3 regions of the Mesorhizobium sp. WSM4310 genome follow, and region 3 is predicted to be linked to each of the others. Evidence: riboswitches for the same ligand, from Rfam matches in the RefSeq annotation. Region 3 holds a riboswitch; each other region holds the start of a gene.
What was found. Region 3 has a riboswitch for cobalamin ahead of bluB (5,6-dimethylbenzimidazole synthase). Riboswitches for the same ligand answer to the same signal wherever they lie in the genome.

Region 1 (4,500 bases), on a different contig from region 3:
AACAAATCGCCGTCAAACTCTCCGACCGAACCACCCCCAATGGCTTGCTCTAGCCGTTCCTCCAACGCGCGAACGGATTCGTGCTCTCGCGGCGTTCCAAACTGACCGTCATTGAGACGAAGATAGACGATTACAGCTTGTTCCAAACAACGCTCCTGCTTGCCAAGCGACTAGAACTCGATCCCCTGCTGCGCTTTCACGCCTGCCGAAAAATGGTGCTTGGTCACGCCCATCTCGGTGACCAGATCGGCCGCCTCGACCAGCGCCGGCTTGGCGTTGCGGCCGGTGACGACGACATGCAGTCCCTCGCGGCGCGCCTTCAGCGCCGCAACTACCTTGTCGAGATCGAGATAATCATAGCGCAGCGCGATGTTGAGTTCGTCAAGCACGACAAGGCTGATCGAGGGATCGGCGATCAACTCCAGCGCCTTGGTCCAGGCAGCCTCGGCGGCAGCGATATCGCGCTTCAGATCCTGCGTCTCCCAGGTAAAGCCCTCGCCCATTGCGTGCCAGACGACGCGGTCGCCGAAAGCGGCAAACGCATCCTTCTCGCCGGTATGCCATTTGCCCTTGATGAACTGCACGACGCCGACGCGCTTGCCGTAGCCGAGCATTCTGAGCGCCAGGCCGAAGGCAGCCGTAGTCTTGCCCTTGCCCGGACCGGTGTTGACGATCAGCAGCCCCTTTTCGATCGTCTTGGCCGCCACCTCGGCGTCCTGCACCGCCTTGCGCTTGGCCATCTTGGCGCGATGGCGTTCCTCGTCCTTATTGTCGATGTCGGTCATGTCATTTCACCTTGAGCGGCAGCCCCGCCACCATCAGCAGCACGGTGTCGGCGATCGCCGCGACTTGCTGGTTGAGCCGTCCGGCGTCGTCGCGAAAACGGCGCGCCAGTGCATTGTCGGGCACGATGCCTTGGCCGACTTCATTGGACACCACGAACCACGGCCCGCGCGGCCGCGACAGCACGTCCCTCAGCCGCCGGCATTCCAGCTCGAGATCGTGATCGGCCAGCATGTGATTGGTCAGCCACAGCGTCAGGCAGTCGACCAGCACCGGCCGGTTGTCGGGCAAGGCCTCAAGCGCGCCGGCAAGGTCAAGCGGTGCGTCGACTGTTATCCAGCCCGCGCCGCGCCGCGAGCGGTGCAGCGCGATGCGCTCGCGCATCTCGTCGTCATAGGCCTGCGCCGTGGCGATGTAGATCCATGGCGAAGGCAAGGCCGTCGCCAGGATTTCGGCGTGCGCGCTCTTGCCGGAGCGGGCACCGCCGATGATGAAGGTCAGCGAGCTTCGATCAGGCAAAGCTGTCGCGCAGGCTGGTCGCGGTGCCGGTGAAGCGTCCGCGCACAACGCCGACGACAGCGCCGAGCACCAGCCAGAACACTAGACGGGTGAGCGTTGAGGCCACGATGAACTGGTGATGCAAGCCTTCGGGGATTGGCGTCACGAAGCTATCGGGTTGCGGCGCGCCAACGATATGCGGCGCCACGATAAGAGCAATGCCAAGAAGGGCAAGAGGCAGTGACTTGCGGAACGCGATCAGCCCAAGGCCGGCGGCAGTCGCCACCACTGTCAAAGTCCACCAGATTTGGCGCTGCAAGAGATCGGCGTCAGGCATTGCCGGCAGTTTCGGCGGTAGGCCGAGCCCAGGTGCCAAAGTGAATATAGCGAAGCCAGCTAGGCCCCAGAAGACACCCTGCCGCCAGTTGCCGATACCGCCCATGAATTCGGAGACAGCGACCAGGATCAGCGCAAAACCGATACCGCTGACGATGTTGGCAAGGACATTGAAGGCGAAGCGCTCGAAACCGTCGGCCGGAGCCCAGCCTTCGTCCTCGACCGGGGCGGCCGCCTCCGCAGGAGCCGGGGCCGCGCCGCTCATGGCATTGTCAGCCGGAACGGCCGAGCTCATGGCGTTGTCGTTTGTGGTAACAGCGGCGTGGTCGTGGTGATGGCCGCCGCCGGCCTTTTCATAGACTTCGGCCTTCAGGATCAGTGGGTCGGTCGCGTAGGCTTGCATGCAGGCGAGCGCAATGCCCCCCACGAGCCCTGCGATCGCCGCGATGAACACGACGTTGCGAAACAAATTCATGATGTCAGGCCTTCGTCAGTGGCAGGGAAAACCCATCGAATGGCGATAGTCGTGAGCCGCATTGTGGACCGCATCGATATGCGAGAAGCCGACAAAGCCGATGATGAACGTGCCGAGCAGCGCGGCAAGCGCCAGCTGCATGAAGCGCGACTGCGAGGAGACGGAGGCGCCGAGGGAGACGGAAGCGGTATTCATATCTTGTCCTTTCACCCTCCACCCGAGGGCCTGTCAGTTTTGCCGTCGTCGGCAGGTCTCCTGGCTCACGGATCAGCGCCCTTCCCCACCTTCCCGAAGACGAATCTTCAGTGGCATATGGAGAGGACTACCGCACACAGTTGCGGGGGCAGCCACGGCATTGGGCAAGAATTTCGCCCGCACCGCATTCCCTCTTGGCTCCAAAACGGAACCGACGACTGCATGACTATAGGGAAAATCGCGACACGCGGCAAACCAAATTCCGCCGGCAAACAGCGCGATTGCGCCATGCCGTTTCCAGGCGCGACAATTGACAATTCTCCTGGCTGGGTGTCGGCTGACCGCTTCACAGGAAGCCAGCCATGCAGCCCACTGCCAGCGAGCGCGCCCCTTACAATGGCCTGACCCAGGCCGAACCGACCCTGCCCTCATCGGCCTATTGGGACGGTGAGAGCTACCAGCTCGACCTCGACGCCATCTGGTACAGAAACTGGCTGCTCGTCTGCCGCGAGGCCGATCTGGCAAAGCCGCTGGCCTTCCGCCGGTTCCGCATCGGCACGCAGGACATCATCGTGCTGCGCGACGACACCGGCGCTTTGCGTGCCTTCCACAACACCTGCCGCCATCGTGGCTCGCAGCTTTGCCAGGAGAGCGAGGGCCGGCTGAAGGCGCGGCTGATCACCTGCCCCTACCATGCCTGGTCCTATTCGCTGCGCGGCGACCTCGTGCGCGTGCCATCTAAATCGCTGCCTGATGGATTCGACAAGGCCGACCATCCGCTCTACCGCGTCGCGCTCTCGGTGTGGCGCGGCTTCGTCTTCATCAATCTGCAGGAGGATGCGGCGGGCTCCGCGCAGGCCTCCTTCGACCCGGCCTCCGGCGATCTCGGCAACTGGCCGCTGGAAACGCTGGTATCGGGCCATGTGCTGCGCAAGGTGATGCACTGCAACTGGAAGATCTTTTGGGAAAACTTCAACGAGTGCCTGCACTGCCCGGGCATCCACAAGGACCTGTCGCGGCTGGTGCCGATCTATGGCCGCGGCCTGATGAGCCGGCACGATGATCCCGAATGGACGCGCCACGCCGACAATGACGCGCCGGAATTTTCCGGCGGCCTGCGCGCCGGCGCCGAGACCTGGTCGCGCGACGGCCAGACGCACGGGCCGGTCTTCTCCGGGTTGACGCCGGCCGAACGCGCCGCCGGCCAGACCTACGCCACCAGCCTGCCCTCGATGTTCATCGTCGGTCATGTCGACTATATCAGGACGGTACGCCTGGTGCCGCTCGGTCCCGAGCAGACGCAGCTTGTCGCCGAATGGCTGTTCGCGCCCGAGGCGCTGGCCGCGACCGACATCGACAACATCGTCGCCTTCGGCACACAGGTGCTGGAAGAGGACGCCGCCATCTGCGAGGTCAACCAGAAGGGCCTGCGCTCGATGCGCCACCGGGCCGGCGTGCTCATGCCCGAGGAGTATGACCTGCACCGTTTCCACAACTGGGTGCGCGAGCGCCACGCGGCGCTTGCACCAAAGCCGTGATCCTCACAGTGACTTCGGCAGGTATCGCCACGTGACAAAACCGCAAACCGCCGCGAGCAGACCAAGCGTGACGAACACCGAGCCCAGCCCGAAGAAGGCGAGCACCACCGAATAGACCAGCGGCGGCGTCAGTTCGGAAAAATCGAGATAGGTGCGGTAGACCGCCGCCATCTGCGCCCGTTCATAGGAGCGCACCGAACGCATGAAGGCGGTCGAGCCCAGCGCGTCGAGCGCTATGGTGAAGAAGGCGCCGCACAGCAGGAACGCGCCGGTGAGCAGCGGGACGCTCTCTCCGACCGTGCCTGCCGCCAAAAGCATCGCCGACATGGCGAAATAAGCGAATGTCATGGTGCGCCGGCCGCCAAAGCGTTTTCCGGCCTTGCCCCAGAAGATCGCCATGAAGAGCAATGCGTTGCCCGCCGAAACCAGCAGGCCGCCGGCCAGCTTGCCCTCGCCGGTGATCACCATGAACAGCGGCCCATAGACGAAGAACGTCGTCCAGAAGCAGGAGCGGCCGAAGGCGATCAGCCAGGCAAGCCTCAATCTGGGCTGCGCGACGAAGCGGCCGATATTGGCGAGCGGATTGGCCGGCCGTGTCTTGCCGGGCCGGATCGACGGATTGTCGCCCAGCCGATAGGTCCAGAACAGCGCCAAGAGCGCTAGCGCGAACACCGC
Region 2 (4,500 bases), on a different contig from region 3:
CCGACCGGGCCAGACACCTGGTGTTCGTTCAATCCAACGGCCTGGCCAAGCGAGGCGATGACGTCGGTGAGTGGGATCAGCGTCGAACCATAGGCGATCGACAGCAGCACGAGGGCGACGATCGCCATCGTGCCCGCCACCATCGCTAGCGCGAATGCCTTGTGTCCCGAAAGCGCGCCGGATTTATGCCCAGGGGCAACAAGCATCAGAACGCTTCCGGATGCATCGCCCTGGCGATCTTGCCGATCGCCTCGATGTTTGCCGGCCCGGGCGTCAGTTCGGCATAGCGCAGCGCCACGAAGCGCTCGTTCTTGACCGCGTCCGTCTCCTTCATCGCCGGATGCGCCTTCAAGAAATCGAGCAGTTTCTTGTAGCCGCCGCCATCCTGGTAATCGAGCAGGATGAGGAACTGCGGATTGCGCGACGCCACGGTTTCCCAGTCCGTGTTGCCCCAGCTGGTGTCCATGTCGGCCATGATGTTGTCGCCACCCGCCGCCGCGATCATGGCGCTCGGAATGGCGAATTTGCCTGATGTGAACGGCTTGTCCTCGCCGGAATCATAGAGGAATACCCGCGTCCCCTTGCGGTCGCCAACCTTGGCGATGATTTCCGCGAGTTGCGCCTTCCAGCCGGAGACAAGCTTCTCCGCGTCCGCGTCCTTGCCGAAGATCTTGCCCAGCTTTTCGACATCGCCATAGAGCAGGTCCATCGAGGCGGCCGGACGGTTCTTGTCGAGATGGACGCAGCTTTCGGTCAGCACCAGGGTCTTGATGCCGTGCGGGGCGAGCGTGTCGGGCGTCACGTCGCCACCCGGCTTCATGCCATAGTACCAGCCGGCGAAGAAGAAATCGGGCTCGACGGCGACGAGGTTTTCGAGCGTCGGGTATTTGGGCGCCAGTTCCGGGATGGAACCCTGCTCGGCCTTGAACTCGGGGCCGACCTTGTACCATCCGGTGATGCCGGTCAGGCCGACGATCGACGGCTGCAGCTTCAGCGCGAAGGCCATTTCGGCCATGTTGAGATCATGGATGACGGCGCGCTTGGGCGGCGCGTCGAAGGTCAGCGGCTTGCCGCAGCTGTCGACGGTGACCGGGAAGGCGAAGGCTGCCGGGGCCAGCAGCAAGAAGACGAGCGACAGGGCGAGGCGTTTCACGGATTTTGCTCCTTGGCTGAACAGTGTCGGATGAGGGATGGGCTCGATCAGGATGGCGGCGCGGCGCGGTTCGGAACATCGAACACCGTGAGTTCGCGGTCTTCGGTCGGATGGCGCAGGCGAAACACGTCGACGCCGAAAATCTCGCGGATCAGCTTTTGCGTCAGCGCTTCGCGGGGTGCCGCCAGCGCATGCAGCCGCGCCTCGTTCATCACCGCGACCCTGGTGGCGAAGGGCGCCACCAGAGCCAGATCGTGCAGCACGGCGATCACCGTCATGCCGAAGCCGGCCACGAGCTCGAGCAGCTCGCCGCGGGCGCGCGGATCGAGATGGTTGGTCGGCTCGTCGAGGAACAGCACTTTCGGTTGCTGCGCGATGGCGCGCGCCAGTTGGGCGCGCTGGCGTTCGCCGCCCGACAGCGAGCCGATGGTGCGGCCAAGCAGCGGCAACAGGCCGGTCCGGCGCAACGCGTCGACGACGATGTCGCGCTCCTCGCTCCTGCGTCTCAGGCCGGCATGCGGGACGCGGCCGAGCTCGACATAGTCGATCACCGCCAGCCGCGGGTCCGGCTGGTCGGTCTGGCCGACGACGGCGATATGCAGGGCCCGCTCGGCGGTCGCGATACGGTCCAGGCGGCGCCCGCCAAGCTTCACCTCGCCCGCACTTGGCCTGAGCATGCCCGACAGCATGCGCAGCAGCGTGGTCTTGCCGGCGCCATTGGGGCCGATGATGGCAAGGCGATCGCCCGAGGCCACCGACAGGCTGACGGCGTGGACCAGATGCCGGCCATTGACCATGGCGCTGAGGTCGCGCGCTTCGAGGAGTGGCATTGTCATCGGCTGTTGCCCGGAAACTTGGCCGGCCCGGGAATGCGGGCCAGTGTCTTGCCGGCCAGTCGCGGCGGACGTTGTCCGGAATTGCACCAGCCGTCGGCGAGCGAGGCGTAAAGTCGGGCAAATCGCAGGAGATCGCCGGCGTCGGCCTCGGCGTCGATGGAGCCGAAGAGATAGGAGGCCTTGCCCGGCGCCTGGAAGGCCACCGTCAGCGGCCGCGCGCAGCCCGCCATGCATTCGACGCCTTCGACCGTGAAGCCATGCGCCACGGCGGGTTCATGGCAGGCTGCGAGCCGGGAGCGCAAATCGACGCACAGGCTTTCGCCCGACCTGATGCCGGTCGGAACGTCGCGGCAAAGCGTGCACACGATGATACGATGATCGATGGCGCCGTCCAACTTTCCGTCACTTTCAAAACTGGCGACGGAAGGATGTTGGCGAGCCGGCCGACAAGACCGACGTCCACGCCTCCTCCCGGCACACCCCGTCCGGTCAACTCAGTTGATGGCAGGTCTCCTGGCTCGCGGGTCTCGGCGCAATCCAGCCTTCCCAGCCTTGCCGGCCAGTGGCATGTCGGATCTTGCTCACCGCTTACAGTTGCGGGGGCAGCCACGGCCTCGACCTTTTGAGGTCTCACCGTGTTCCCTTTTCACCCCTTGCCTTTCGGCGCGGGGACCATCACGCACCCACCGTAGATTTCCGTCGATCGCATCGCAATGAGTTTTTTGCGACGCCGTCGCCACATGCTCCATATGTAATAACATTACGTTTGAAGCGATGTTTCGCGGCGATGTCAACCCCTGTCGTCGCGCAATGCGGCTTCGGCGCGGCTGCGGTTTTCAGCCGCGAGCGGTCACCAGGCAGGAGGCATGACACCTGGCCGCGGTCGCCGAGGAACCGGCCTATAGCTTTCTGAAAAAGCCTGACAGAATATTCGGACCCGCTTCGCCCGGCCGCAGTCTGATCCCGTCTTCAAAGCAATTCAGCGTCACGCATTCGAAGCCGTAATGCTCGAGGAGCGCCACCAGCGAGTCACGGTCGAAATGGTGCAGGTGCTCGTTAGGCAGACGCATGCGCCACGTCCGAAACCACGCTTCGCCGTCGGCGCCGAGTTCACGCCAGCGGCAGTAAGGGACGGCGATGGCCAGGTGGCGGCTCTGAAGGCGGGCGAGGAAACCCAGATCCGGAATGTGCTCGAGCACGTCGAACATGGCGACGAGATCCCACGAGCCGGCGAGCGCCTCGTCCCAATCGACAAAGCGGACGCCCTCGGGCAGCGGAAATCTGGTGATGTCGCAGCCGGCACAGTCGGCAACCCCGGTAATTTTGGCGGCCTCGACAAAGGTGCCGGTGCCATAACCAATCTCCAGCACGGATCGAGGTATCTCACCGGTGACCCCCAGCACCCAGCCAAGCCGCTGATAGCCGAGCTTGATGGTCCGGTCGCTCAGATCCTCGTAATAGGAAATGTACTGCTTGTCGTATTTGATCGGTGTGACGTCGATCTGGTGAATCACGCCAAACCGGTCGGCCTCGTAATTATCCAGCATTCGCGCCCCCTTGGGATTACGGATCCTTACATGACGGGGCTAAACGCAAAGTAAGCGACTGGGGTGGCGGGCCGAAGCTGGCACGAGCACGACCAGATCTAGCAATAGCAAAAAAGCAAGGCCCCGCGCGGGGCCCTGCTGTCTCAACCTCAGCGCCGAGCTCTAATCGCCCTTCACTTCCCCATCAGCTGCTTGGCATTCTCCGCCGTGATCGCCGTCGTCTCGACCGTTACCGTCGGCTCCACCGAGGTCGAGCAGTCGAGCAGGATCTTCTTCGACATCTCGATCGCTTCCTTCGCACCCGTCGGGTAGGTGAAGGTTGCCGCCCAGTCGCCCTTGGCGACGGCCTCGATGCCGCCGGCCGGTCCAGGCAGGCCGTCGGTGCCGATGATCTTGACGTCCTTGCTGGCTCCCTTGGCGGCAAGCAGCGCGCCGGCCGCCATCATGTCGTTGGAGGCATAGAGCACCTTGATGTCGGGATGCGCCTGCAGCATGGCGGCAAAGGCGGTCTGGGCTTTGTCCGGCACCCAGTCAGCGGCCTGCTCGGCGACGACCTGGATCTTGGCATTCCCCTTGACGCCGTCCTTGAAGCCGTTCAGCCGCTCCACCGCCGGCGTCGAGCTCGGCAAGCCTTCCAGCACCGCCGCCTCGCCGCCATCCGGCAGCAAGGTCTTGGCGGTGTATTTGCCGGCCTCGAGCGCAATCTTGTAATTGTCGCCGCCGATGAAGGCGGTGTAGTCCTTGCCGGGATCGCCGACCGTCTTGCGGTCGAGCTCGATGACCGGGATGCCGGCATCCATGGCGCGCTTCACCGCCGGCGTCAGCGGTGCCGCCTCGAAGGGCGAGATCAGCAGCAGATCGACTTTCTGGGTGATGAAATTGTCGACCTGCGAGGTCTGCGTGTTGACGTTGCCGGCGCCGTCGGCGATCTGCAGCGTGAAGCCCGGCACGGCCTTGGCCGCCG
Region 3 (4,500 bases):
GAACGCATGCTGGTTCTGTTTCGACGGCCGTGTCGTTCCGCTCAGCTTGCGGACGAACTGAAGGGCTGCGTCGCGCACTTCGTCATTGGTTGCGGGCGGGTCAAAATTGAACAGGGTCTTGATGTTTCTGCACATCGCTTCCGTATCTCCTCTTGTCCTGGAGCCGTTTCAATCGGGACGAGCTTAATTCTCAACCATGATCGTGTCCAAAAACCGGAAAGGCTGCTCCGTGCCTCAGTCCGCGTCGAGCGGTTCTGTTCCGACCGGCTTGCCGTCGCGCGACAGCCTGATCTTCTCGACCTTGTCCTCGGCGGCCTTCAGCAGCCGGTCGCAATGCGCCTTCAGCGCCTCGCCGCGCTCGTAGATCTTGATCGACTGGTCGAGCGGCACGTCGCCACGCTCCAGATCATCGACGATCTTCTCCAGCGCGTCGAGTGCCTGCTCGAAGCTCATCGCCTTGACGTCTTCGTTGGTTTCACCAGCCATCATTCATCCTTTCATCAGTCGCCCGACATGGGCGGCGACCGAAAATGCCAGTCCCTGCAGATCGTAACCGCCCTCAAGCAGGCTGACGAGCCGGTTGCCGCTGTGGCGCGCGGCGCGCTGCATCAGCTGGCCGGTCGCCCAGTCGAAATCGTCCTCGGTCAGGTTGATCTCGGCCAGCGGATCGCGGTGATGCGCGTCGAAACCGGCCGAGATGATGATCAGGTCAGGCGCGAAATTGTCGAGCGACGGCAGCACCCGCGACAGGAAGGCATCGCGAAACACCTCGCTGCCGGTCTGCGGCGCCAAGGGCGCGTTGACGATGTTGCCGGCGCCGGTCTCGGTCTTCGCGCCAGTGCCGGGATAAAGCGGCATCTGGTGCGTCGAGCAATAGAGAACCGAGGGATCGTCCCAGAAAATGTCCTGCGTGCCGTTGCCGTGATGCACATCCCAGTCGACGACGGCGACGCGCTCGGCGCCATGCTTCTTCTGCGCATAGCGCGCGGCGATCGCCGCCGTGTTGAAGAAGCAGAAGCCCATCGCGGTGGTCTTTTCGGCATGGTGGCCGGGCGGCCTTGCGGCGACGAAGACATTGTCGGCGCGGCCTGCAAAGACGTCGTCGACGGCGGCGTTGGCGGCGCCGATCGCGGCGATCACCGCCTGCCAGCTCTTCGGGCTGGCGGTGGTGTCGGCATCGATGCGGGCAATACCCTCCTCGGGAATGGCGGCACGCACACGGGCGACGAAATCGGCGGGGTGCGCGTAGAGGATGGTGGCCTCGTCGCCCTCCGGCGCCTTGGCACGATCGAGCGCGGCAAAAGCCTCGTCGTCGAGCACGCGCTCGATGGCGCGCAAGCGGTCCGGCCGCTCGGGGTGGCCGGGCGGCGTGATGTGTTCGAGGAAGATCGGGTGCGTGTAGAGACGGGTTGTCATGCTCCCTATCTAGTGCCGCGGCGCCGCGATGGCCATGCATTGCGGCTCGATCACTGGGGAAAATCGCGCCTGCGTCCATTGGCGCCGCTGCGGGGATTGGCGCGGCCGAGGCTTCGGCGTAAGGTCGCGCCACTGCCTGGTGCCCGCCGCGAGCGGGAGAATCGGGAACACGGTTGAATTCCGTGGCGTGCCCAACGCTGTGAGGGGGACCGCGCCGGTAACTGCCACTGTCGATGACGGGAAGGCACCGGACGCGGGTTGATCCCGAGCCAGAAGACCGGCCTGGCAGGCATCGTCATCCGCATGGTCAGGCGGCTGGCATCAGAGCAAACTGCGTCCAGTTGGATGCACAAAGTGCGCTCTGACGGTGTGGAACTATTGCAATCGCAAGGGGACGAGCGATGCCGGAACACATGACCGCTCCTGGGGGCGACGGATTTGACCAGATGGCGCGCGACGCGGTCTATCGCGCCATGTTCACGCGGCGCGACGTGCGCAGCCATTTCCTGCCCGACGCGCTCGACGACGAGGTGTTGGCGCGGCTTCTGCTTGCCGCCCATCACGCGCCATCGGTCGGCTTTATGCAGCCATGGAATTTCATCGTCATCCGCGACGCCGCGCGACGGGCAGAGGTGCGCGACCTGTTCCTGGCCGCGCGCGAACAGGAACTGCCTGAAATCGAGGAGGAACGACAGGCGCTCTACCGCAAGCTGAAGCTCGAAGGTATCTGCGAAAGCGCCCTCAACATCTGCATCACCTGTGACCGTCGGCGCTCGCAAGGCTCGCCACTGGGCCGCTGGCACAATCCGGAAATGGATCTCTACAGCACGGTCTGCGCGGTGCAGAATTTCTGGCTGGCCGCGCGTGCCGAAGGCGTCGGCGTCGGCTGGGTCAGCATCATCGAGCCGCAAGCGTTGAAGAGCCTGCTGGCCATTCCCGAGCATGTGACGCCCGTCGCCTATCTCTGCGTCGGCCGGGTTTCCGAGTTCGCATCCAAACCAGACCTGGAAACGCATGGCTGGGGCCGGCGGCTGCCGCTGCCCGACCTGATCATGAGCGAGACTTTTTGCGGGCAAGGCGAGGCGCCACTGAAATCGACCGTGGCCCGCCTCAACGCCTCCGATGTCGCGCCGGCGACGACCTGCCCAGCCGATCAGTTCGTCGCGCCGGCCGTGCCCCAGCGCGAGCCACCAAAGGAGGCCAGCGCCTTGTCCTTCAGCTCCCTGAACTTCGACGACGCCTCGGCCAGCCTGATATCCCAGGCCGGATCGGGCACCTGGCCGGCGATGGTCTTGAAATAGACCTGCATCAGGCAAGCGATGGCGAAGGGCTCGATGAAGGCCGCCTTGAAGGCCCAGGCAAAGACGATGGCAAGCACGAAGGCCCAGCCGGCGAGTTGTCCGGGCATGATGAAGAGAACGGCGCTGGCCGGAGCCAGCATCAGCAGGAAGATGACGAAAGACACGCCCCACATGATGACCGCCAGCCAGACGGCGTTCTTGACCATGGTCTTGCCGTTCTGGGCGTAGAGCACGACGCCTTGCCGCGCCGTCTCGAAGGGTGAGGACGAGTTGATGCGGATGTTGTAGCCGAGGATGATCTCGTCGACATAGGTGAGCGACAGGCGGATCACCGTGTTGATGAAGGAGACCAGACCGCTCAGGCCCGGAATGGGCAGGAAAGCAGCGATGCCGCCGAGCAGGCCGGTGATGGCGCGGATGGCGCCCTTGACCAGCTGGTCGACGACGAAAAGGATGTTGGCCTCGGCGAAACGCTCGGTCACGACCTGCCTGGCATAGGCGATCTGGTTCTGGCCGTCGGGGACATCCCGGCCGTCGATCAGATGGACCATCACGGCGATATGGCCGGCCTTGACGACGTAGAGGATATATTCGCGGATCCAATAGACGGCGATCGAAACCACGCCGAAGCCGACCACGCCGCCCCACAGGGCAAAGGACATCGGCCCGTCGGGATCCGTGGAGATATGGCCGACGCCATAGCCGACCGACGCTCCCGTGCCGGTCGCCACGATATAGGCAAGCGTGATGCCGAAATAGACGATCATGCGAAAGACAATGAAAGGCCAGGTCCGCATCATGATGGACACCGACCTGCCGATATCGAAATCCCACATGCCCGAATCTCCCCTCAGAGATGGCTGGGAAGGATGCGCTCACCCCGAGGATTGTCAATCATGAGCGGTGGACAGCGGTGCGCAACGGGGATTTAGCTCTGTTTCGACGCTGGTTTTCTGAGCAGTCCTTCGAGCAATTGCTTGAACGCCGCAACCACGATCTTCGACGTCGCTTCGGGGTCGTTCGAATTGGCGATCCGCTGCGCCGCCTGGCTGCTCGCCCCGTTGATCAGCCGCGCGGCGGTCTCGGGGTCGACGCCCGGGACGACCACCCCTTCCCCCTGCAGCGCGGTCAGATGATCGGTCATTGAACCGACGCAGGCATTGGCATTCGACCATTGCGCGGGATCGCCCAGTACGGCCGGACCGTCGCGGAACATAATGCGCTGGATTTCCGGCTCCAGCGCCATTTCGATATAGGTCGTGCACTCGTCGACGAAATGCTGCCAGCGGGTCGGCGCTCTCGACGCGACCTCATTGACCCGAGCAGCCATCTCGCCGTCGATTTCGGCGATAACCGCCTCCAGCAGTCCCTTTTTGTCGCCGAAATGGTGGTAGAGGGCGCCGCGCGTCAGCCCGGCCGATGCCGTGAAATCATCCATCGACGCTTCGGCATATCCGATCGTGCCAAAGGCCTGGCGGGCCGCGGCGATCAGCTTGGCGCGCGTCTCGGCGATCATTTCCTTGCGGGGTCTGTGCATTTCCGTCTGGTCCTATTCCCATACGTTCCGTATGCCAATTGACATACGTCGCGTATGCTCTATCTAATGATCATACGCTTCGTATGTAATTGTCGAACCGCCCTTTGTCGAGGAACCCCATGCAAAACCCCTATTCGGAAATCTTCCGCGCCCCTGGAGCGAGGGGCTTTGCGGCCGCCGGCTTCATGGCGCGCCTGCCGATCGCCATGGCGCCGATCGGCATCGTGGCGATGCTGTCGCAGACGC

Region 1: linked by a shared signal. The riboswitch ahead of FJV80_RS05240 (CbtB domain-containing protein) and the one ahead of bluB (5,6-dimethylbenzimidazole synthase) in region 3 are both predicted to bind cobalamin.
Region 2: linked by a shared signal. The riboswitch ahead of FJV80_RS11880 (DUF1636 family protein) and the one ahead of bluB (5,6-dimethylbenzimidazole synthase) in region 3 are both predicted to bind cobalamin.

Annotation. Positions count from the first base shown of each region.
Region 1 covers NZ_VFTA01000003.1:74,340-78,839, forward strand. The annotation lists gene FJV80_RS05220 (hypothetical protein) at 1-146, opposite strand, end outside; gene cobO (cob(I)yrinic acid a,c-diamide adenosyltransferase) at 171-785, opposite strand; gene cobU (bifunctional adenosylcobinamide kinase/adenosylcobinamide-phosphate guanylyltransferase) at 787-1,302, opposite strand; gene FJV80_RS05235 (CbtA family protein) at 1,295-2,092, opposite strand; gene FJV80_RS05240 (CbtB domain-containing protein) at 2,108-2,287, opposite strand; cobalamin riboswitch at 2,320-2,518, opposite strand; gene FJV80_RS05245 (aromatic ring-hydroxylating dioxygenase subunit alpha) at 2,650-3,825, shown strand; gene FJV80_RS05250 (MFS transporter) at 3,829-4,500, opposite strand, start outside.
Region 2 covers NZ_VFTA01000008.1:174,997-179,496, forward strand. The annotation lists gene FJV80_RS11865 (iron ABC transporter permease) at 1-206, opposite strand, end outside; gene FJV80_RS11870 (ABC transporter substrate-binding protein) at 206-1,153, opposite strand; gene FJV80_RS11875 (ABC transporter ATP-binding protein) at 1,201-1,989, opposite strand; gene FJV80_RS11880 (DUF1636 family protein) at 1,986-2,384, opposite strand; cobalamin riboswitch at 2,475-2,681, opposite strand; gene FJV80_RS11885 (class I SAM-dependent methyltransferase) at 2,889-3,536, opposite strand; gene FJV80_RS11890 (substrate-binding domain-containing protein) at 3,710-4,500, opposite strand, start outside.
Region 3 covers NZ_VFTA01000001.1:348,909-353,408, reverse strand. The annotation lists gene FJV80_RS01685 (DUF2277 domain-containing protein) at 1-135, opposite strand, end outside; gene FJV80_RS01680 (exodeoxyribonuclease VII small subunit) at 235-486, opposite strand; gene FJV80_RS01675 (histone deacetylase family protein) at 490-1,416, opposite strand; cobalamin riboswitch at 1,537-1,717, shown strand; partial or broken gene bluB (5,6-dimethylbenzimidazole synthase) at 1,818-2,396, shown strand; gene FJV80_RS01665 (hypothetical protein) at 2,570-3,553, opposite strand; gene FJV80_RS01660 (TetR/AcrR family transcriptional regulator) at 3,646-4,254, opposite strand; gene FJV80_RS01655 (MFS transporter) at 4,374-4,500, shown strand, end outside.